Regions from separate parts of the Thiorhodovibrio litoralis genome, predicted to be linked through region 2. Evidence: predicted binding sites of a transcription regulator. Region 2 holds the regulator's gene; each other region holds the start of a gene.
What was found. The regulator sigma-54, encoded in region 2, starts transcription at its own class of promoters, with help from an activator protein. The targets are predictions, from matches to a motif close to TGGCANGNTNCNTGCTT.

Region 1 (5,949 bases), 880 kb from region 2:
TAGTCGAGAAAGTCCTCGGCGCTCTCGAGTTCATCGAGATCGTCGAGGTCGAATTCATCAAGCGTGTTGAGTTGATTGGACATGGGAGGTGCCTTTTAACAGTGAGTGATTGGTGATCAGTGGTTAGAACTAAGAGGTTAAATATTCCGGCTTGTCACTCTTTGCGCTCGGTCTCGGCAGATCCATCATTGACGGCGCAACACATGCAGATTATCGCCAGCGTTCTGAATGCGCTGTTCGGTGACCAGGCTGCGCGCCATGCGCAGCAGGCTGTCGGTTCCAAGGCGACCGTCGCTGTCGAGCACATCGAGCTTCTCGAAGCGCGCGAGGGCATCGGGGCCACGGTTGAGGCGCAGTTCCAGGTAGCCGGCGCCTTTGAGCGCGAGCAGCAGAAAGCGCGTCAGCGCCATTGAGCGCTCGCCGATCTGACGCAGTCTGGCCTCATCAAGCGCTTCCCAGCCTTCGTCCAACTCCAGCTCGCGAGCACTCAGACCGATGGCGCGCTCGGCGACAACAAGCGCATCCTCCAGGCGGTGCTGGTAGTAATAGTAGCGATACAGCGCCACCAGCACGGAAAGATTCTCAGGTGCCAGAAAATAGGCTCGCAACAGCGCTGGCTCGGCACTGGCGCCGCCATCGCTGCCGTATTGGGTGGCCGCGCCCTCCAGCAGGGCATCCACCTCCGCCGGCAACGGGGTGTCGAAGTAGAGATCCTGCCCAGTGAAATCCAGTAAATCCAAGCCTTTACTCCAGTAACCATGGGTCAGTCGACGCAAGCGCCGACGCCGCATTACGCGACCGATTTCGGATCATGCCGCGCGAATCCAAGATCCCCATGTGTGGGGTTTATTGAATCCTCGCGCATCCTTAGGACGATGGCCCGTTCACTGCAATCTCAGGCTAGCTAAGGGGCTAGCCGCTGGGCTAACAACGGAGCTACCAACTGGGCTGATGGCAGGGCAAGCGGCCGGGCTCATCGCGGGACTGGCGCTGAGATCAATCTCCGACAGAAAACCGCGCAGATCGCCGGTCTCGGGCGAGCGCTTGTGCTCGGTGACGAAGCGGCGAACACGCGCGAGCAGGCTGGTCGCCTGTTCCGCCGTCAGCGAGGTATTGAGCTGCTCGGCATAGGCCCGGACCAGAGCATGGCGGCCAGAATGCTTGCCCAACACCATGCGATGGGCTCGCCCGAGCTCGGCCGGGTCGATGCCCTGGTAATTGAGCAAGTCCTTCATCAGCCCATCGACATGGATGCCCGCCTCGTGGGTGAAGGCGCCGGCACCGATCAGGCTCTTCTGCCAGGCAACAGGCCGGCCGGAGGCGGTCGCCACCAGCTCCGATAACGTCTCGAAATGGCTCAAATCAATGCCAGTCGCGCAGCGATGCACATGCTTGAGGCCAATCGCGACCTCCTCAAGCGCGGCATTGCCAGCGCGCTCGCCCAGGCCATGGACTGTCGTGTTGACATGGGTGGCACCGGCGCGCACCGCCGCCAGGGTGTTGGCCGTGGCCATGCCAAGATCATCATGGGCGTGCATCTCGATCTCGCAGTCGCAATGGGAGCGCAGGGCGCGAATCGCGTCGAAAATACCAAAAGGGTCCATGATCCCCAGGGTGTCGGCGTAGCGCACCCGCCGAGCACCGACCGCCTGGGCAGTCTCGGCCACCTGGCGGAGAAAATCTGCATCAGCGCGCGAAGCGTCCTCGCAGCCGACGCCGACCTGAAAGCCGGCGTCGAGCGCCCGCGGCACCAGGGTGCGAATCTGGCGCAGCACCCAGTCGCGATCGCGCCCGAGCTTGCGCGCGATTTGCTGATCAGACACCGGGATGGACAGGTCGATCAACTCCACCGGCAGACCGCAGCTGGCGATAATGTCCTGCTCGACCATGCGCGCCCAGACCATCAGACGCGCATTCAGCCCAAGCCCCGCGACCGCCGCGATGGACGCGCGCTCCTCCTCGCCCATGGCAGGGATGCCGACTTCCAGCTCGGGCACGCCGAGGGCGTCGAGCCCGCGCGCGATGGCGAGTTTCTCATCGAGCGAGAAGGCCACCCCGGCGGACTGTTCGCCGTCGCGTAGGGTGGTGTCGTTAATGCAGACCGCGCTCGGCGCCACGGCCGGCGGAATAGCGTGAGTCGGGTGCCTGGTCATTGGGGAGCCCTCCAGCAGAGCCTCGGACACCTGAGGTGCCACAACGGCGCCCGCCGCGGCGGGGTGTTACCGACCAAGCGACCGGTGGACTTGGCCATCGGCGGCGGCGCCTTCTCCGGAGACTGAGTTTGCTTCCGGACAATGCTAAGGCAAGCAAATCCAATGCCATTTCTAATGAAGCTTCCGCTTCAATCACTTAACATAGGACCATAGCGACTGTTGGACTCTTTACGACAACCCAGCCGCGTGCTTTGTTGGCTTGACTGCAAGCGCGCCCCACTAACTCTGTTCCATCCTGGACCAACCGCTGGAGCAATCGGGGGGAGTAGCCGAGTGCCACAAAGAGCACGTCTACCTCAACAGTGTAGACGATTGGCACCGACAGTGCATCCATTCGATGAAACCCGGAATCCCCACTCAGGGCGTGAATCTAGCCAGCCCTGTCCCCACACCGGCGGCCCCGTTCGGAGTCCGAGCCAGATCTGATCTGATGCTGCTAAGCCTGCGCGCTGACTTCTACGACGCTGCGCTAAATTGGACTAGACCGGCGCAGCAGTTGTCTGCGCCGGCACTTGGGAGGGGTCAACGACCGCCCGCAGCTGCGCAGTCCAACTCACCTTCGGCTGTAATGACGCAGTCAGGCGTGCCGCTCACCGGCAGGGCGCCGGAGAGAGGGATCTGGGTACCGAAACGCGCAGCGAGTTGGAACAGATCGAGGTTAACGCCGGCGAAATCGAAGCTAAAACGGGACGGCTGGCCTAGGAGCTTGAGCGCCCGCCCATTGATCATGAATTCGATCCCGTCAGCAGCGAAGCGAACGCTGTCGATACGGGTACCGGCGGAAAACACAATCAGACTGTCTTGACGGTCAACAATGGTGATTGGCGCGGTCAGGCTGGTTGGAATACGGTAGGTCTCGGCGCCGCCGAAATCGAGGTAAGTTAAGGATTCCCCCGGGTCGGCAGGGATGTCGATGCTTTGGTCGCCCTCCGAAAGATAAACGGTGCCGTTGATGCTCGGGGGCGGCTGGGGTGGATCGCTATCAATGACGAAGGTGGCGCCCACCGTCTTGGCGCTGTCCAATGTCAGCGTACAGGTGGTGACGCTGTCGAAGCAGGCACCGCTCCAGCCTGCGAAGGTCGCGCCCTGATCAGGAAATGCGGTCAAAGTGATGACGGTTCCCTCCGCATAGTCGAAATCGCAAGTACCAGGGCAGTCAATGCCTGCCGGGTCACTGCTAATCCGGCCAGATCCAGAAACGCTCGACACGCTCAGGGTGTAAGCGACTAAATCGCACGCATCGCCGAGACCATCACCGTCGCTGTCGGCCTGATCCGGATTGGCGATCTGTGGGCAATTGTCCTGGTTGTCGTCATATCCGTCGCCATCGCTGTCGTTTACCTGCGATGCTGCGTAGAGCAGATCGAGTAATACACTATCTGCATTGACCACGACCTCGCGCGTTGCCGCATTCGGCAGGTCACCGCCTGCAAAGCTGACGGAGTAGCTTCCTGCATCAACTGGGATTGCGTAACCACCCCCGGCAGCCGTGACGGCATAGAAAGGGCCCTGATCCGGCGTGACCGTTACATTCGCCAAGCCTTCTCCGCTGTCGTAAGCGCCGTCTTCGTCGAGATCCTCCCAGACGGTGCCAACCAGGAAGCGATTGTAATGATCTGGAACCCAATCGCCAGCCTCGGCGTAGTTACCGGTAACCACCCAATGGCCGACGGTCGTGGCTGGATTGGCCTCCGGTACGGCTGCGATACCAACGTTGGCGAGATTTGCCTCCGTCGACATTAAGTTGACCCGATGACCACGCTGACTTTGCATGCCTCCGGTGCCGCCATAGCCCCAATCAATATTCCAACCGGCGTGGCCATGAAGGGCGTGCTTGGCGTACGAAAACACGTTTCCTCCAACATTACGGTAGGTAAAACCAGCATCAGCGACGCGCTCGAATTGCCCCACATGGTCTTGTGCGTCTCTGGCAATCAGGTCGTCTGAGTGCGCCTTGGCGGCTTCATACAGACGCCGGTCGAAGGCGGCTGGGGGCTTGGCAGCGATGGCGTCGAACTCCGCCTGCATCATCAACAGGTCGACATTAAAGTAGTCAATGGCAGATTCGACTGAACTGTCGCCGCTGTTTGCCAGAAAATCCCCCTCGGCGCTTGGATCTTGCCGAGCCCGATTCATCAGCCAGACGTAAGTCTGTTCTTCGCCATCAGGATGCGCGCCGTCAGCAGTTTTATGCCACACCCATTCCACTTGGCCCGCGACGGCTGCGGCGCCTGATCGGACGGCTGAGGACTGTGACGTCTTCGGTGCAGGCCCGGAACGCATGGGGGGCGCTGGTGGCGGCGCCAACTGCTCAGCTGATTGCCCGAAGCCGGGCAGGCTTGTGAGCGCGCCAGCGGCAAACACCGCGAGGATCAAGGCAGGTGGAACAGCCGTGGGCACGCTCAACCATTGGGTTAGCCGAGCGCGCGAACAGTGCAACAAATTCAGAGCGATTGGTTGGAACATGCCGAAAACTCCGAGTCAGAAAAATAACCGCAAGAAACGTAGTTTTTTTTCGAGACTGTCGCCCCCACCTTATAATCACGCGTGTCACTCCAGACGAGGTTTAGCTGCCGCTCAGTTGTACCCGGTAATACGGATAATAATTTCCGGATAGACGGGGACGTACTGGTGGTAGCCGCCCCAAGCCTCCACATACGAATCATAGGGCGCGACTGTGGATTGCAGCACCAGGTCGCAGGCGGTTGCCAAATCACTCACCGTAACCGACAGACTTGCAGAGCCATCTTCACTGATGGTCAGCTGATCTTGCTCGCCATAATGATCGCAGCTGTCCGGGTCGTCGAATTCTTCAGTGGGCGACAGACGCCAGTTGGGGGGGCCACTGGATGAAAGCCCCCAGTCAAGCGTCAGCCCGTCGCGTTCTGTGGTGCCGGAGTCCAAGCTCGGGCGGATTGATAGGTTACCGCTGATACTTACGTCAATGCTTGATGCGTCCGACCACGGAATACTCAGCTCCCACACCAAAGTAGGTCGTATCGGGGACCGATTCTCATCCACGCTAAACACGGGCTCTTTGATTTGTACTTTGCGCAATGGTTCACCATCGTAGCTGATGTTTACGCGCAGGTCTCCTTCCAGGCTGACAAACAGCTCGTCGTTGACAAGCGGCCCGTCGGGCCAACCGGACGAACCGCTATATCGATAATCCTGACTGAAAGTGAAACGCTCACCGTCAGTGCTACCCTGAAACCCAGTGAGCGGCGACGAGACGACCTCAGAGCCATCGCGCAGCACAGCCACCAAGTAGGCTGTGGTAATATTACTGACTGCCGTAGCAGGACCGGTAAGCAGCACACTGCCGTTGTCGCTTTCGTCGCTGATTTGACTGACCAAGCCATTCACCGCCTCGCCATCGGCGCGATCCTTACGCAGTTCCAGGCTCGAAACGCGGGCGCCTATCCAACCGTCTCCCCCATTTGCCAACTTCAGCGCTGGGTAGTCGAGGTTGCCACTGACTTCAAGATTCCCCGAGGAAAAGTCAACACCGGCCGAGAGTCTAGGGCAGTCCATGAAGCCGGCCTCGATCAGCGTCGAACGTGCCACTGACTCACCGATCTGAATCGTCTCTTCAGTCCGTTGCGCCGGCTCGGCGCCATAGAATTCTTCGTGGTCAACATCACCGACGTTAACGCGCTTGATCCCAGAAGGCTCATACAGCCCGGCACCCTGCGCACTCCAAGCAGGGACAGCACCATCGCTCTGCGTGTATGTC
Region 2 (5,949 bases):
CCTTTTTGAAGCCGAAGGATTGCAGCAGAATGGAGGTGCTGGGTTTTTGTCCGGCGCCGAGACAGCCGCGCACCAGGTCGCGCAGCTCATGGATGTTGGTGTGGGTGGTGTCGATGTGGGCATCGGCCACCTGGCGCAGGGGCTCGAGCAACTCGCGCTCGTAGTCGATGGCTTCGGCCAGCGAGCGCGCGTCGCCGGTGAGCGGATGCTTGCGCCGCGTTTCGCTGAAGCGGGTCATCAGCCGCTCGGTCTGGGCCTCAAGGAACATGACTTGGGGAAGGATGCCTTGCTCGCTCAGCGACATCAGTACCGCGGGGAGTTGGGACAGGTCGTCCGAATGGCTGCGCGCGTCGATGCCGACGGCGGTGCCAACGCAGTCCGGGCACAGCGCCCGATCGCTCTGGCGCAGCCCCAGCGCGAGCTCCCGCAACAGGAACAGTGGCAGATTGTCGATGCAGTTGTAGCCGATGTCTTCCAGCGTATTCAAGGCGACGCTTTTGCCGGCGCCTGAAAGTCCGCTTACGATGATGAAGTCCATATCCGCAGCCGCTTCGATAGCTTGGTCGATTGGGTCAGGTCCATGGCTCATGGAGGCGATGCTCGGTCTCCCAGGCGGGCACCTCCGCCGCCAGCAATCCGGCCTGACGTTCGGCCAGGTCCGATCCGGCGTCGTAGCCGCGGGTGCGCAGAATCTGGCTGCGCACGGCTGTTTCAAGCAGGACGGCAAGATTGCGTCCCGGAGCTACCGGGATGGTTATCTCTGGCACCGCGATGCCGAGAATGTTCCGTGTGGATAAACTGCCGCGCAGCCGGTCGATGCAGGCCAGCTCGCTGTTGTCAAAAAACCGCATGCTGATGACCAGGTTTAGGTGGTTTTTTTCGCGCACCGAACTTTCGCCAAACATGGCGCGGATGTTCAAGACACCAAGGCCGCGAACTTCAAGAAAATCGCGCAGCAACGGCGGGCAGCGCCCCTCGATGACCTCGGGCGCGATGCGTGCGAACTCGGGTGCATCGTCGGCGATCAGGCGATGACCGCGGGCGATCAACTCGAGCGCGAGTTCGCTTTTGCCGATGCCAGGGTCGCCGACCAGCAGCACGCCCATGCCGAGAACCTCGAGAAAAACCCCGTGCAAGGTGGTGCGTTCGGCAAAGGTGTGGGTGAGGACATGCTGGAGGTGCTCGACAATGTCCTGATCGTTGAGGCTCGATCCCAGCAGGGGCGTGCCCTCCTGCTCGGCGCGGGCGCGGAATTGCGCATCGGGCTCAAGCGCGTCGGCAAAGATTACCGCCACTGGGCTGGCGGTGAAAACCCGCGTCAGCATATCGCCGCGGGCGTGGGGGTGGAGATCGCGCAGGTACGCGAATTCGGCCTGACCAACAACCTGCACCCGGTTGGGGCGGATGCAGTTCATCGAGCCAACCAGGCGCTGGCGCGGACCCTCAGGTGGGGTTTGCAGCGGAATCCGCTGCTTCGGCGGCTCGAACAACCATTGCAGTTTGAGCGGTTCGCTCAGACTGTCGACGAGACTCTGCAGGGAGTCGATCGGCTTCACGCTGGTCTCAGGAACGCCGTGGGGACCCGTCTGGCGGCGAGCTGGGCAGAGAACTGGTCGGAGAGCTGGCTGGAGAGTTGGCCGGAGAGCTGCTTGGCGCAGCTTCTGCGGGGGCCGCTTCAGTCAGAAGCGCCAGCAGCGCGTCGGGCCCCTCAGCGTCGCGCAGCTTCTGTCGCAGCTGGTCCTGGTTGAATAGCGCGGCAAGGTCGGCCAGCAGCTGCAGATGCATTTCGTTGGCCGTCTCGGGGACCAGCAGCGCGAAGGCCAGGTCGACCGGCTGGTCGTCAATGGCATCGAAGGGAACCGGCTCGCGCATTTGGACGAAGGCGCCAATGGCGTCCGTCACTTCCGCCACCCGCGCGTGCGGCAGGGCGACGCCGTGCCCGAGCCCGGTGCTGCCGAGGCGCTCGCGCTCGAGCAGGCGGTCGAAGACGGACTCGCGGCTGAGCTCAGGCAATTCGCCGACCAGCAGTTCAGCCAGGGTCTCGAGCAGGCGCTTTTTGCTGCTGATACTGGCCGCGCCGAGCACCCGGTGTTCGACGATGAGTTGTGGGGGGAACATGGTTGGTGGCTCTCCCGTGGGAAACAAAAACCGGAGCCGGCATGACCGGCTCCGGTATGAATCAGCTAGAGACTCGAGTGATTTGCGTGCGTGATGCGATGAGTCTCTTGGCTTGGGTTAAGTCTCCGCCGGGTCCTCGCCGGGCGCGGGCTCGCTGGTGGCCGCGAGTTCGGCACTGGCGGCTTTGGCTCCCGGCGCGCGATGACTCTGGCGCTTTTCCTTGTATTTGATCACCTGACGGTCGAGTTTGTCGATCAGTCCGTCAATGGCGGCGTACATGTCTTCGTGCGTGGCGTCGGCAAAAACACTGGCGCCATTGATGAGCAGCGTGGCTTCCGCCTTTTGGCGGAGCTTCTCGACGGTCAGTATGACGTGCGCGTTGATGACATGGTCGAAATGGCGCTCCAGGCGGGAAAATTTATTATCGACATAGTCCTTAAGCGGCTCGGTGATGTCGATATGATGACCTGTGAGCTTGATTTGCATAGATTGTCTCTCCTGGATGATCGAACGCAACGATGGCGGCTACGCCAGCCCTGGGGGATTTCATCACAAAGGAAGCCCTTAGTGAAAATCGCGGTTAGTGAAAACTCCGGTTAGTGAAAATGCCGGTTAGTGAAATCCCCGGGCGGTCAGGCGAGGCGCTTACGCTCGTTTGAGGGCGGTATGCCCATGGCTTCGCGGTATTTGGCGACTGTCCGCCGCGCCACCTTGATGCCTTGATCAGATAAAACATCCGCGATTTTGTTGTCGCTCAGAGGCTTGTTGGGCGTCTCGGCAGCGACCAGTTTGCGGATGAAGGCTCTGATGGCGGTGGACGAACATTCGCCTCCTGAAGTCGTGTTGACATGGCTTGAGAAAAAATACTTAAACTCGAGAGTGCCCCTCGGTGTGTGCATGTATTTCTGCGTGGTGACGCGCGAGACGGTGGATTCGTGCAGCTCGAGTGTCTCGGCGATATCGCGCAACACCAACGGACGCATGGCTTCTTCGCCGAAGTCGAAGAAGTCCTGCTGCAGCTCGACAATTTTGCTCGCGACGCGCAGCACGGTGTCGTTGCGGCTGAGCAGGCTTTTGATGAACCACTGGGCTTCCTGTAGGTGGGATTTCATGCACTGGTTGTCGGCTGCCTTGTCGGCACGACGAATGAGCTGGCGGTAGCTCTCGTTGACGCGGATTCTCGGTGTGGTGTCCGGATTAAGCTCCACTGTCCAACGGCCGTTGCGCCGACGCACGAGTACGTCTGGCTTAATGTACTCGGGGCGCACCTCGGTCACGGCGGAGCCGGGGCGCGGGTTGAGCGAGCGGATCAGACTCAGTGCCCTGGCGAGGTCGTCGTCGCCAAGTTTGGTGCTGCGTCGCATGCTGTCGAGGTCGTTGCGCGCCAAGGCGTCAAAATGGTGCTCGCAGATGGCCAGGGCATGGTCGCGCTGCGGCTGGACGTCAGTGAGCTGACGCAGTTGCAGAATCAGGCACTCGCGCAGATCGCGCGCGGCGATTCCGGCAGGGTCGAAGGACTGAATACGATGCAGCACGGCATCGATCTCGTCGCGCTCCAGATCGGGGTCGTTGAGAATGTCTGGCAGTTCATCGAGGTCGAGACGCAGATAACCATCGGCGTCGATGGCGTCGATCAATGCCTCGGCAACGGCTCGGTCGCGTTCCCCGAAACGGGTCAGGTTGAGCTGCCAGTCGATGTGATCGTGCAGCGTCTGCGGGCGAGAGCGCTGCGCGAAGAGATCGAAGTCATTGCCGTCGCTGCCGTTGTTGCTTGGCGCGCTGCCGCTTGCTGTGTAGCTGTCGAAGGTATCGGCCCACTGACTGTCGGTCGGCAGCTCGGCCGGCATGTCATCGCGCTCAGGGCGCAGGGAGTCGTCGATGCGGGCGTCCTCGATCTGCCGTTCAATGTCACGCGCGGAGATGTCCTCAAGGCCCGTGCCCTGGTCGCCGAGGCTTTGCTCTGGCGGATCATCGTCAGCGCTCTCGAGCATCAGGTTGGATTCAAGCGCCTGCTGGATTTCCTGCTGCAGGTCCAGGGTGGAGAGTTGCAGAAGCTTGATGGCCTGCTGCAGCTGCGGCGTCATCGTCAGCTGCTGGCCGAGGCGCAGTTGAATGGTCTGCTTCATCGCGACGCTTTCGGTCAGACTCCGGCGTGATCAGGCATGAAGAGAAGGGTTCTCGCAGCGAATGAAACTTGCATAGGCATTCTTGATTGTAGCTGATCTTTTCCGCCTCGACGCAAGCTGGGGAGCGCGATCGGCTTTTGTCAGCGCCACGACCGTGGTGGCCTGGGGGCGAATGTGTTCGTGGGAAACGTTAGCAGCGCAACAGCGTCGGCTTACAGGCGGAAATGCTCTCCGAGGTAAACCGTGCGAACCTGGGTGTTGGCAAGCAACTCGGAGGGCGCGCCCTCGGCGATGACTTGGCCGTCGCTGATGATGTATGCGCGATCGCAGATGTCGAGCGTCTCGCGGACATTATGGTCGGTCACCAGCACCCCGATGCCGCGCTCGCGCAGATGAGTAATGATCTTCTTGATATCGACCACGGCGATGGGGTCGACACCGGCGAAGGGTTCGTCAAGCAGCATGATCTTCGGCTCGACCGCCAGGGCGCGGGCGATTTCGAGCCGTCGGCGCTCGCCGCCGGACAGACTCAGCGCCATGGATTCGGCGATATGCGCGATGCCGAGCTCGTCGAGCAGCGCCTCGCACAGCTGCCGGCGCTGGCGCTCGTCGAGTTCCGGGCGGGTCTCGAGCACGGCCATCAGGTTGTCGGTGGCGCTCAGCTTGCGAAATACCGAGGGCTCCTGGGCCAGGTAGCTCAGGCCGCGCCGGGCGCGGGCATGCATGGGTGCGAGGCTGACGTCCTCGCCGGCGAGCAGGATGCGCCCGCCATCTGCGGCCACCAGGCCGACGATCATGTAAAAGCTGGTTGTCTTGCCGGCACCATTGGGGCCGAGCAGTCCCACCACCTCGCCAGCGCTGACGCTGATGTTGACGCCATCAACGACCCGGCGCCGACGATAACTCTTGGCCAGACCCTCGGCCTGCAGGGCCAGGTGAGCGGAGCGGGGGCGGGAGCTGGAGCCAGCAGCCGACTTGGCGGGGGAGGCGGTGGTCATTCCTCTTCTGGTGTGATGGTGATCTTGACCCGCTCGCGCCCCTGCGCGCTGGTGCCGGCGGTAACGCGCTCGGTCTTGCGGTTGTAGACGATACGATCGCTGGCGAAGCGATCCTGCCCTTGGGTCAGTACCGCGCGGTCAATCAAGGTGAGCTCGTCACGGTCGGCATTGTATTCCATCCGCTGGGCGCGTCCGAGAACGGGCTCGGTTTCGCCTTCTGTCATTTGGCGATATTTCGCCGGGTTGCCCACGGCGACGATGGTGCGCGGCTGGCGATCCTGACGGTGTTCGACCTGAACCTCGTCGGCAAGAATCCGCATGCTCCCCTGTTGCACCTCGACACTGCCGATGTAGCGGCTTTGGGAGGTCTGTTCGTCGAGTTCCACGGCATCGGCCTCAATGAACAACGGCTGGCCCTGATCGCTGTCGAGTGCGAACGCCGGTGCGACAGTCAGTACATTGAGACAAAACAGAATCAGAGACAGTCTGAAAGCTGGATTATTGTCGGGTCGCATGGCAGGAAGGGTCCGGGTTCGGTGATTGCATTGTCTGGGTGAGGGGCGGGAATAGGCCTGTTTTTCAAACTTGGCGTTCGCAATTGCGTTTCGCTATTGGGCTGGGCGTGTCTGGCCTCGAAGTGTCTGGCCTCGAAGTGTCTGGCCTCGGCGGGTCATTTCTTGTCCGTCGCGATTCTTGCGCGCACCCGC
Region 3 (5,949 bases), 2.7 Mb from region 2:
TGGGCGTGTTGCGCAGCCGGCAGACGTCCATTAGCTTGATGGTGCGGTCCTCGACGCCCTTGGCCACGTCGATGACCATGAGCGCCGCATCCACCGCAGTCAGAGTGCGATAGGTATCTTCCGAGAAGTCTTCATGGCCCGGCGTATCAAGCAAGTTGACGATGGCCTCCCCATGGGGAAACTGCATCACCGAGGAAGTCACCGAGATGCCGCGCTGTTTTTCCAGCTCCATCCAGTCAGAGGTGGCATGGCGCGCAGCCTTGCGGCCTTTGACGGTTCCGGCCATCTGAATGGCGCCGCCGAACAGCAAGAGCTTTTCGGTCAGCGTGGTCTTACCAGCGTCCGGGTGAGAGATGATCGCGAAGGTGCGCCTTCGCGTGATCTGCTCTGCTAATTGGGATATCGAGGATTGAGACATGTTCCCTTGGGCTCGCGTGCAAAAAAGCCCACCATCTTAGCAATTGAGAGGTCACACCCGCTAGCACTGCTGAACCTGCGAGGCAGGTTCTGACATCCGGGCAGCCAGCGCCAGAGAGAATGCGCCGAAGTGTCGTAGAGCCGTAGAAATCGCGCGGGAACAAGACCAGCTTGATTATATTGGGAGTCTTGCTCGTCAATCGCCGCTGGCAAAGCCCTCATCCAGAGTTGAGATCAGCGCATCCTCGCCTTCGACACCGAAGGGCCAGGCCGTGATCCCGCCCGCCATGTTGGTGGCGCGAAAGCCCAGTTTCGAGAGCATAAAAGTGGCCACGGAGCTGCGCCTGCCGGAGCGGCAATAAACCAGGTATTCCTTCTCAGCGTCCAACTCACTCACGCGCTGCTTCAGCTGAGATAAGGGGATCAGTTGCGAGCCGGGAATGCGCAACTCGTCGTATTCTTCCTGCAGTCGCACATCGACAAGCGCGTAGCCGCGATCGTGCATGGTTTTGGCAACATGCACGTCGACCTCCCGCACCATAGGCCGCGCAAGCAGTCGCTCGAAGGCTCCCCGCTCCAGCGTGAGCAGCCGGCAGTCGCTTGTCAGCCGGATGGTGACCGGACTTGGGCTGCGCATCAGCAAACCTTCTTCACCAAAGCAAGTGCCAGGCTCGAGATCCTCGGCCTTCATCGGGATACCTTCTTCGTCGTCGATGCGCCAGAGTTCGGCCGTACCCTCGGCCAGTACGTAGAACTGATCCGACTCCTTGCCCATCTTGACCGGCTCGGCGCCTGCCTCAAGTTGCAGCTCTTGCAGCAACGACAGCGCCTGCTCGACGTTCTCCAGCGGCAACCTGCGCATCAGGCTGGTATGGCGCACCGCGTCCAGGCGCGGATCAGCCAGGACGGCGGTTTCGAGCAGTTGCTCCTCCGTGAGCAAGATGTCGAGCATGTCGATGTCGAGATGACAGAGCAGGCTGTCGTCGATGGCATTGATCTCGATCTGCGCCGGCGGTGGAGGCATGATCAACGACTGCTCGGCCGAGCGCGCCGGATCCCAGGTCTCCTCGCCAATCTTCGCGCGGCCCAACACGACCAATAACCGATCAGAAGCGACGCTGCCGCCGATGCGCAGTTGTTCGCCTTCGCGCAGCTCGAACAGACGGAACACGGGCAACGCCGTCTGCAATGCCGCGACTGAAACGCCGCGGAATTCCCCGAATTGCCGATGCATGAGCTCGATGATTTTTTTGCTGTTCATAGCGCTTCCAGAATGACCCGAGTGAAAAAGCCAAGGCTGACTCCAGCGCAACTTGGCGCATTCTCATCCCTGGCCGCGCCAAAAACGCCTGCCAGATGACGAACTGGCTGTCAGCAACATTCCTCCTCCAGCGCCTCAAGCAACTCCATGTCCGCGGGATTGGAGCTTGATGCAAAAAGCTCCCGCAGGGCATTGACCTGGCTGCCGATGAAATGGAGCGCGTCATGGCCGCGCCGCTCGGACTCAGCCTGCTTGGCTTGAAAGTAGTCGGACCAAGGAGAGCCCTCGCCCAGGTCGCGCAGGCGCTGGTGGACCTGCATCATCAACTGTTCTGCCCGTTGATCGCAATCCATTCCGGCAAAAGTGATATATCTGTCGATCTTGATCGGTTGTGGATTCATTCCGCTCTTATAGCTCCTTGATGATTGGGGAAGCGGCCCCTGGTGAGCAGGGGCCTCCCCGCTGTGGGTGAATTGCTCGCGCGCCGGGACAAGGTTGTTTGATCACGCTTGTCCTTGCGATATGCGCAAAAGCGCAGATACAGCAAGGAGCATGCCGGCCGTTTCGTCCTCTTTCCGCTGCACTCACGCCAGGAGACCGCCTTAATCCGAGCTGGTCACACCGCACTCTAGGTGTTTTTTATACCCCGACATTGTCGCATCCGCGACATCGGCTGACACTGACATTGACTCGCTTGCGGGCTTGACCAGAAGCATGTCGGCGCCGACACTGCCGGTTCATTGTCCGGCTGCTTGCAGGGCTGCTTGCGGGGCTGCTTGCGGGGCTAATAGCTGCTAGCACTCAGCTGCCTGTCGCGCGGAACTCTCGCGGATACTCAATCACAAGATCAGACGCCATGATGTCACTGACCGCCACCTTTCTTGATCAGCCCCTACCCTGGCTGGCGATCGCACTGGCCATTTTCGCTGCCTGGCTGATGGGGTTTGCGCGCAGCGGCCTGGGTACCGGCGGCTTTGTGGTCTCACCGCTGATGATCCTGGCGCTCGGCGCGACCAACGGACTGGCCGTGGCGGCGGTGCTGATGCTGCCGGCCGGGGCCATTGGCGTCTGGCAGCATCGGGGCGAGGCGGGCTGGGACCTGCTCAAACCGCTGCTGATCGCGGCGGTGGTTGGCACCGCCATCGGCGCGGCCCTTCTGTGGCTGATCGTCAGCGCGGGCGAGCTCAATGTGATCCACCGCCGACTCGAGGTGGTCGTGGCTTGTTTGTCGCTCTTTTATGTGGCACTGGTGGTCTGGCGCGAGCCGATCGCGAACCTTGGCGGCGGCGCCGGGCCGCCCCGTGCTCCCGGTACCTTTTTAGCCGGCACCCTGCTCGGTATCAGCCAGACGGTGGCGAATTCTGGCGCGCCACTGATGACGATTTATTTTCTGCGCCACAAGCTCACCAAAGAGCGCTTCGTCGCCGCGCAGCTGGATTTTCTGCTGGTGCAGAACCTGCTGAAGCTGCTGCCTCTGATTGGGCTCGGACTGCTGCATCTTGGCAACGCGGGCGCCGCGCTGCTGCTGTTTCCGCTTGTGCTGCTTGGCAACTGGAGCGGGCAGCTGTTCTACAAGCGGGCGTCGGAGAAGGTATTCTTCGCGCTTTTCACCGTGCTGCTGGTGATTGGCTTTTGCACCAGCGTGGCGCTGATTGTGGGCCGCTCACGCGTATTGGGCTTTTTGGGCGGTTAGGAGACGACCTCACCATGATAGCTCGTGGCTCTGGATCGCACCTCCCTGCCCCGCCGATTATCTTGTAGCTCGGCCCTGCGAGCTTACCTCACAGAACTCTCAATCAGGATGCGTCATCGCCTTGCGCTTGCGCGTCCTGCGGCAGGGGCGCACCGCGATAAACCCAGCGCAGAATCTCGTGCTGCACCGCATGGCCGCGCCAGGCACCCAGGGCCTGGCCATCGCGGCTGTTCACCAGAACCGCCACTACCCAGCGCCTGTCGTTGCGGTCGAGCACATAGCCGGCGATGCAGCTGGCATCGCGCACGGTGCCGGTCTTGAGGTGCGCGCGCCCGGCGATGGGCTCGCGGCGCAGGCGTCTGCGCGTGGTGCCGTCGACGCCGGGAATGGACATGGAGGCGAGCAGTTCCGGCATCCACGGCTGACGATAGCTCCAGCTCAAAAGCTCGCCCAGGCTGCCGGCACTGATACGCGTGTCGCGCGACAGCCCGGAGCCGTTGTCGGCAATCAACTCCGGCATCGGCAGGCCGCTTTCCTCAAGCCAGGCATTGATGGCATCACGGGATTTCTCGAGTGTGCCAGGTGCGCCATAGTTCTTCGCACCGAGGGTAAGAAACAGCATCCGTGCCATCAGGTTGTTACTGTTCTTGTCAATGTCGCGAATAATGACCGCGAGCGGCTGCGACATGACGCGATGAAAGCTTCGCGCTCCCTTCGGCACTTCGCCTAAGCGAATCTTGCCGCTAATGCTGCCACCCAGGTCGCGCCACAGGGCGTCGAAGGCCGCCGCGGCATGCTGCTCGGGGGATAGGAGCAACCGACCAACCTGCTCCTCGCCGCAGGCGTCAGCAAAGGTGCCGGAGATGCGCAGCTTAGGACCAGAGGTCTCACTGGCCTCAACGAAGGCGGCGATGGGGTTGTGGTTGCGGCGCACGCAAGGCGCATCGACCAGACGCGCATCATTGACGATCTCCACGCCGGTCAGCGGCGGATCGGTGTAGACGCCGACCTTGTTGTTAATCCAATCGTTGTAGATATGGACATCTGTCACCTGCCGATTAACGCTCAGCGCGGCCGGCAGGGCGTTGTAACTGCGCTGCCCCGCGCCGTCGAAGTCGCCGCGTTCCTGTTGCGGCGGTGCCAGATAGCTGTTATCCAGCACCAGATCGCCGTCAATAGCGATGATGCCCTTGGTGCGCAACTCGCGCAGCAGCCCGGCAAAGGCGTCGGTGGTCAGGTAGGGATCACCAAATCCCTGGATGTACAGATTGCCCTTCAGTTGCCCGCCGACGACCTTGCCGTCGACATAGACATCCGTCACCCAGTGATAATTCGGCCCCAGATTGTCGAGCCCGGCGATGCTGGTCAGCAGCTTGATCACAGAGGCCGGCACCCGCGGGGTTTCCGGATTGACCAGCAGGCGCGGCTCCTCGGCATCGACAGCGCGGACGTAGACGCTGACCTGGCTGATGTCGAGCCCCAACTCCGCCAACTGGGCGTCGAGCTTGCCTGGGAGCACAGTGGAAGGGGCTGCCTGGGCGCCCTTAGAGAAGAGAGACGGCGACAGAGACAGCAACAGAGACAGGAGTATCGCTGTCGCGAACGAGATCGGCGCTCTGCAGGCTTGCCGCTGCTTGGGTGCCTGAAGCCAAAGGGCCTTCCATGCCGACGCACATGCGGACTGCCATGTCGACATTCTTAACAGCGCGGACAGCAGCACCCGCACAGGCAGAACCCTGAGCAGCCTCTTCGCGCTCAAAATCTTCGTGACCAAATGTGACACAGCCGAGAAGTTAGCCCGAATGCCCCGCACCTGCTGCCGCCTTGTCCGGATGATCGGGGTCGAGCTGATTCGATTCGGCATTCGATCCAGCATTCGAGCCAGCCGCGGAAGCACCCGCAGAATCCGCGCTCGTGCCGCCCCCCCCAGTCTCATTCCCGCCAGCAGCCGAGCCGTCAACCGCACCCGAGCTCCCTGATTCAGCCGAACCCGCTTCCTGCCCCGCCGCTTCAATCGCGGCAGGCTGTTCAGTCTCCGCCAGCTCATCGGGCTCCAGTACCATGATCACACCGGCCAGCGGCGGCAAGGCGAGCGGGATGGAATTTTCCCGTCCCATCCAGCTCAGCGCCTCGGAATGCACGCCGCCGCGGTTGCCGACGTTGCTGCCGCCGTAGACGGCGCCATCGGAGTTGATCGCCTCGCGATAGAACCCGGCCCGCGGCACGCCGATGCGGTAGTTCTCGCGCGGCACCGGGGTAAAGTTGAATGCGGTGGCGACGACCTGCTTCTGATCCTTGGATTTGCGTACAAAGCTCAGCACCGACTGGGAGCTGTCGTGGCAGTCGATCCACTCGAAACCGCCGCTGTCGAAATCCACCTGATGCAGCGCCGGCAGCTCGCGATAGAGGCGGTTCAGGTCCGCGACGATCTGCTTGATCCCACGATGCGGCTCGCGCTCGAGCAGATACCAATCCAGCGCCTCGTCGAAGTTCCATTCCTGCCCCTGCGCGAACTCGCAGCCCTGGAACAGGAGCTTCTTGCCGGGGTAGGCGAACATAAAGGTATAGAGCAACCGCA
Region 4 (5,949 bases), 1.7 Mb from region 2:
GTCCAGCTTGGGATCATCGGTTTCGACCTCCGCCGCCAATGCCTGTGTGGCTGTCAGCAGCAGCATGAGCGCAAGCAGCGCGAAGGTCAGACGGGGTGTGGTTGGCTGTGGCTGCATAAGGGGAACGTTAAAGATCGCCTGGGGAACCGCCATCGCGGCTGATGGATACTCGTTTGCAACCAACACGTGGCAATGCGTCTTCAACTCTGAGGTTGGTCGCGAGCGGTCGCCGTCGAGGGTAATGACGGCCGCTCGCGCCTCTAGCCCCGGCGCTTAAGCGCCGGGGCCAAAATGCACCGGCTTCAGAAGTTCTGGCCCGAGCACTTGCCGGTCTTGACGTTGTAGTTACCGCAGGACAGGGGGGCGCGCCAGTCGGCGATGATGTCCTTGGAGCCCGGCAGGAAGTTCGACCAGGCGTCGCCAACCACCAGCCCTGAGGTCTCCCAGACGACCTGGAACTGACCATCGTCCTGAATCTCACCGATCAGCACTGGCTTGGTGATGTGATGATTAGGCATCATCGCCGAGTAGCCGCCTGAAAGATTGGGCACTGAGACGCCAATAATGGCATCGGCCACGGCCTCGGGGTCGGTGGTACCAGCCTTCTCGACCGCGTCGACCCACATGTTAAAGCCGATATAGTGGGCTTCCATCGGGTCGTTGGTCACACGATCTTCGTTCTTGATGAACTTGTGCCAGGCCTCGATGAACTCATCGTTCCCTTCGCTCTCGACACTCATAAAGTAATTCCAGGCGGCCAGATGGCCGACCAGCGGCGCGGTGTCGATGCCAGAGAGCTCTTCCTCGCCCACTGAGAAGGCGACCACCGGGATGTCGGTCGCGGAAATTCCCTGGTTGCCCAGCTCTTTATAGAAGGGCACGTTGGCATCGCCATTGATGGTGGAGACCACTGCGGTCTTCTTCCCGGCCGAGCCGAATTTCTTGATGTCCGAGACGATCGACTGCCAGTCGGAATGACCGAATGGCGTGTAGTTGATCATGATGTCTTCCTCGGCTACGCCATTGTCCTTGAGGTAGGCTTCAAGGATCTTGTTGGTGGTACGCGGATAGACGTAATCGGTCCCGGCCAGCACCCAGCGCTCGACACCGAGATTGTTCATCAGATAATCCACCGCCGGGATGGCCTGCTGATTGGGCGCCGCGCCGGTGTAGAAGACATTGCCGGAGGACTCCTCGCCCTCGTACTGCACTGGATAGAACAGCAGACTGTCGAGCTCCTCGAACACCGGCAGCACGGACTTGCGCGACACCGAGGTCCAGCAACCAAAGACTGCGGCCACCTTGTCCTTTTCGATCAGCTCGCGCGCCTTCTCAGCAAACAGCGGCCAGTCAGAGGCCGGATCGACCACCACGGCCTCAAGCTTCTTACCGAGCAGCCCGCCCTTCTCGTTCTGTTCATCGATCAGCATCAGCATGGTGTCCTTCAGCGTGGTCTCGCTGATGGCCATGGTGCCGGACAGGGAATGCAGGATGCCGACCTTGATGGTGTCGTCCTCGGCCAGGACCGGGGTTGCCAAAGTCACCCCAGCGGCCAGCGCGGCGGCCAGCGGGAGGTTTTTCAGAGATGTCGCAATGGGCATGATTTGAGTACCTTAATCAGAGCCGTCATTCACGGGAAAATGTCGCAGTCGCGGGACCTAGCCCCAAGGCAGACTGCTCGACCGTAGGGATTAAGCATCGAGCATGCCAGGCTTCAGTTATTGAGGTAAGGACAGGCAGCACATTGATAATTCGCAACGCCAGAAACCAACTCCATGGCCAAGAACGCACCCCAAAAGAGCGTCCACTCAGGCGCCGCGCACCATTAAAGCGCGCGTCTGGCGTCTGTCCACTTATTCCGACAGCACGCGCAGCCTCCAAGCCCCGAAAACGCTATCAAAGCCCGCGAATCTGGCCGCGAACTGGAGTCTCGACAAAGAGCCCGAGATCGAACAACTGATTGATTAAAAAAAAGCTGTTCTGGCAGGAGACGCCGGCGGCTTGCTCACGCGCCTCGGCGATGGCGGCTGGGCTATGAAGGCCATCCACAAATAATTCCGCCAACTGACGGCTGCGAGGCTGGTTGGCGACGGTCACCCGCTTGGCCAGCGCGCGAAACAGCAGATGGGTATCGTCAGGGCAATCGATGCGGAGGTCCGGGCGCAGCCGCAGCGGGACATCCAGCGGCGGAAAGCGGAGCATGTGCGCGTCAATCATGCCCTCAATCTCCGCGTCGAAGCCCCTGGCATCCGAGAAAAAGGCCTCTCCCAGGACCCGGTATCCTTTCGGATTGGCCTCCGAGGCCGGACAAGGGGTGATCAGTTGAATTCGCTGTGCCCATAGATTGATCAGAAATCCGGAGACGCAGGCAATGGTTGTTGGGGTTTGCGTCAAGGTCGGACTCGCGGACGCGAGAAGTCGCCCGGCGCGTGCCTTGCGGAACCTGGGGTTGGCACCGCGATTCTGCGGGAGCAGTTCGGTCAGCAACAGTTCGCTCGGACTGAAGGCAGTGTGCACCTGCGTGGCAATGGCATGCGACAATATCGAGAAGCGATTAAGTACCCCGCTTTCCTCACCAAGCTTGACCAGCGCGCGGGTGCGTGCAATGTCGGCCATTGGCCGAGCGGTAGTGGTCTGCGGCCAACGGCCGAGCACTTGATGAAAATGCCGCAGAAAGACCTCGTAGTCCGGGTTATCGAACGGTTCAGTCGCCCAGTAACAAAAGGCATTGCCAACGGCAGGGCCGATACGCTCAAGGAGCGACTCCAGCACAGCGCGCCATAGGGCCAGATGCTCGGAAGTCGCTCGCCAGACGCGACCCTGCAGAGAGTCGGAAGCCAGCGCGCAAAACCAGCAGCCGACCGAGCAGCCTTCGCATAGCTCGAAGCTGACCGGTGTATGCACGATGGCGTCGGCCTTGTCCGCGGTTATCTGCCCGGACAAGCGGCCCACTTGGCGATCCCACCAGGCGGCCATGCGCGGCTCGATCGGTCTGTTGCTGCGCCTGTGGGCGTCGCGCCAGTGAAGTTTCTCGCGCAGATGCGCGCAATAGCGACGCACCGCCCGCGGCTGATCCGGCAGGTCATACCCCTGATGGACCGCCTTCAGCAGCGCATCGGACTGCCCAGATGCTAGCAAGGGCGCCACGTCCTCGGCAGGCAACCCAATCCCCCGCTCATCCAGCGCATGCTGCGGGCTCTGCGCCCAGGCATCGCGAAAGGCGGGATCGATGTTCCAGCACTCAAGCACGCGCTTGACGAGCGCGACCTCCTCAGTGTACTCCGCCGGCGCATCGCGTGGCGCCTCAAGCAATGGATGGAACCCCCAAGCCCGCTCGCGCTGCCAGAAGGTCGCCACAGCAGCAGAATCGGTCTCGGCACAACGATTCCCCAATGACTCCCCAGCGTCACCAATGTGAGAAGCGGTCGGAGAATTGGGCTGGGAGAGATGCACTGACGCGGGCAAAGGCTGCGGCGGCGTCATGCCGAAGTGGCCGCTTCCCGTGACGCTGGAGCGATCTCGCTCGGCGCGAGCAGGGTACCTTTCTCGAACAGCTCGTGCAGCAAAAGCAGCGTATGTTCTGGCGCCACTCCCGCCTCAGCCATGCGCGTCTCGGCCAGCTCGGCGACACTGCGAGTGCCATCAGTTAACAAGTCGAGCAGCCTTTGTGGCTGTGGTTGCCCGGATATTGGGAAGGCTAGCTGTGAGATCACGCGTAGGTCGCCATTGTCAGCGAGCTTGATGCGCTGATTGGGTCGCAGGCGCACCAGATCGCGCAACTCAAGAGTCGCCGGCATCTGACGCTCGATCATCAACTCGATGGCGTCGGAGAGCGCTTGCGCGTTGTCGAACCGCGCCTCCTCGAGCACCTGAAACCCGAGGGGCCACTGCTCGCTAGCAGCGCAAGGCGTAATGAGTTGAACGCGGCGGTCAACCATATTGAGCAGAAAGCCCGACACGCAGGCCGTGGTTGAAGCATTGGAGCCCAAGGACAATTCCCCGCCGCGCCGATCGGCGTGGTCCTGCGCGCGGCCGATGTTCGCTTTCTTGTGATGGTCGTCGGACTCGCGGTTTTGCGGAAGCAGTTCCACGCGCAGCAGCTCCTCGGCCGAGAATGCCCGATGCACCTGGTCAAGCACCGACAGGCTCAGTATCGAGAAGCGGTCGATATGTCCACCAAGCGACAAGGAGAGGCGCAGCAGGCGTCTGGTGCGCTCGACATCCGCGGTCGGCTTCGCGGTGGTGGTCTGCGGACAACCGCCAAAGGCGGCGTGAAAGTCAACCAGAAAACGCTCGTAATCCGGATGATCGAGCGGTTCAGTCGCCCAATAGAGGAACCCATGGCGCGCCGCGGTCGGACCGATCACGGCACCGAGTACCTCGAGCACTTCGCGCCAGAGACGCGCATTGGCGTCGCTATAAGGCCAGATGTCCTCGAGCTTAGCGGCCCGCAGGGCACAGAACCAGCAGTGTACCGAGCAGCCGCGCGTCAGCTCGATAGACAGTGGTGCATGGACAATGCGATCCGCCTTGACCGCCCCGACCTCACCACCCAGACGATAAACCTGGCGCCACCACCATTTCGCCAGCCGCGGATGCCGCGGCTCATTCTCCAGCCGGTGGCCATGGCGATGGCGGATCTTCTCGCGGATAAAAGCCCGGTAGCGCAACACCGAGTTTGGGAAGGTGCTAGTGTCCCCGCGCGCGATGGCGTCGTTCAGGGCCAACGCGGTTTCATGATCGATCAGCGGATGCAGCTGCCGCGGTGACAGTTTGAGATCGAACCGACGCAAGGCCGCAGCCGGATCGCGCGCGTAATCCTCGCGCATGCGCGCGTCGCTGACCCAGCGCTCGAGCGCGCGCTTGGTCTCGGCGACATCGACCCTGTAGTCATGCGGGACCTGGTCGAGGTCGCCAAGCAGCGAGATGAAGCCAGCCGCGGCTTCTTCGGCAGGAAAATGCGACTGTTGCTGGTCGCCGGGATGCTGGGACATAAGGGTTCCTTGAGGTGACCTGAATGATCCGAACTAGGTACCGGAGACAGTCGCCGCAACCTCCACCACGGTCACCACCTGAATCTGCTCTTCGAACTCACAGGTCACCACCGCGCAGGCATCTAGCACTACAGTCACGCTCTCGCTTTGATCGGTGACGACCTCGGTACTGGAGCTGCTACTGGCATCCCCGCCACCTGCCACCCGGTCAAGCTCGTCATCGCTAAGCTCACCGCCGACCGCGGTTGCAGGCGCCATGGGCACGACCAGGTAGCGCCGTTTCTGGGAATTCTGCAATACCCGAATCTGCTGACCCTCGGAGAGCGGGAAACGACTCTCGAGCAAGCCGATCAAGCGGTCCTTATCCGGATGAGCGTCGTTCATGTCGACAGGCAGCACCACGTGTTGGATGAGATCGGTGTCCGCGAGCGCGATGACCTCGGTCTCATCGCCAAGATGAATGCCCTCCTCGCGCAGCACGGTCTTGGAATCGGCGAGCAGGCGTTCGCGATACGCGGAATCCTTCCAACTCTTAGCAATGGCGGAAGCAAAAATGGTATTGGCTTTGATACTGACGGACATGTAGCGCTCCTCTTTCTCTGTTTGAACAGCGGACCCAAACCCATCCGTCGGCATTTGAACAACACCCCGGCGGACAATGAAATCTATCATGCACCCTCATGTAGACACTTGACCTGCGGCAGACGTATGGCTCGCAGCGCCCCGCCAGTGGGCGCTAATCCGCCCTCCGGGAAAATCCTGATGCCGAGGGAAAGCTGGCTGTTCGCCACGAATCGCGAGACTGATCAGGCGATCGTCCAGCGCAAGCGCCAGCCTCGCATCAAGCAACTCGCCACAAAGCGCACTGACTTGGTGGTCGGTCAACCGCATCACCGGCCCTTGCGTCGGCGCTCGGGCCAAGCCGGCCTGCAGATCCTCAAAACGCACGGCCGCA

Region 1: a site for sigma-54 is predicted at 2,305-2,321, ahead of nifV (homocitrate synthase). Genes of this name have one in related genera too.
Region 3: a site for sigma-54 is predicted at 2,220-2,236, ahead of cowN (N(2)-fixation sustaining protein CowN). Genes of this name have one in related genera too.
Region 4: a site for sigma-54 is predicted at 1,694-1,710, ahead of urtA (urea ABC transporter substrate-binding protein). Genes of this name have one in related genera too.

What each region holds. Positions count from the first base shown of each region.
Region 1 covers NZ_CP121473.1:3,826,874-3,832,822, forward strand. The annotation lists gene nifW (nitrogenase-stabilizing/protective protein NifW) at 1-83, opposite strand, end outside; gene Thiosp_RS17325 (hypothetical protein) at 186-740, opposite strand; gene nifV (homocitrate synthase) at 885-2,153, opposite strand; gene Thiosp_RS24795 (InlB B-repeat-containing protein) at 2,736-4,421, opposite strand; gene Thiosp_RS17345 (PGAP1-like alpha/beta domain-containing protein) at 4,791-5,949, opposite strand, start outside.
Region 2 covers NZ_CP121473.1:4,706,658-4,712,606, reverse strand. The annotation lists gene rapZ (RNase adapter RapZ) at 1-538, opposite strand, end outside; gene hprK (HPr(Ser) kinase/phosphatase) at 573-1,556, opposite strand; gene Thiosp_RS21480 (PTS sugar transporter subunit IIA) at 1,564-2,118, opposite strand; gene hpf (ribosome hibernation-promoting factor, HPF/YfiA family) at 2,236-2,604, opposite strand; gene Thiosp_RS21470 (RNA polymerase factor sigma-54) at 2,751-4,244, opposite strand; gene lptB (LPS export ABC transporter ATP-binding protein) at 4,457-5,242, opposite strand; gene lptA (lipopolysaccharide transport periplasmic protein LptA) at 5,239-5,757, opposite strand; gene lptC (LPS export ABC transporter periplasmic protein LptC) at 5,913-5,949, opposite strand, start outside.
Region 3 covers NZ_CP121473.1:1,978,862-1,984,810, reverse strand. The annotation lists gene Thiosp_RS08755 (peptide chain release factor 3) at 1-418, opposite strand, end outside; gene Thiosp_RS08750 (rhodanese-like domain-containing protein) at 614-1,678, opposite strand; gene cowN (N(2)-fixation sustaining protein CowN) at 1,789-2,079, opposite strand; gene Thiosp_RS08740 (TSUP family transporter) at 2,535-3,371, shown strand; gene dacB (D-alanyl-D-alanine carboxypeptidase/D-alanyl-D-alanine endopeptidase) at 3,475-4,890, opposite strand; gene glgB (1,4-alpha-glucan branching protein GlgB) at 5,165-5,949, opposite strand, start outside.
Region 4 covers NZ_CP121473.1:2,987,702-2,993,650, forward strand. The annotation lists gene urtB (urea ABC transporter permease subunit UrtB) at 1-117, opposite strand, end outside; gene urtA (urea ABC transporter substrate-binding protein) at 303-1,601, opposite strand; gene Thiosp_RS13270 (radical SAM family RiPP maturation amino acid epimerase) at 1,897-3,357, opposite strand; gene Thiosp_RS13275 (radical SAM family RiPP maturation amino acid epimerase) at 3,480-4,994, opposite strand; gene Thiosp_RS13280 (nitrile hydratase subunit alpha) at 5,028-5,576, opposite strand; gene Thiosp_RS13285 (RiPP maturation radical SAM C-methyltransferase) at 5,673-5,949, opposite strand, start outside.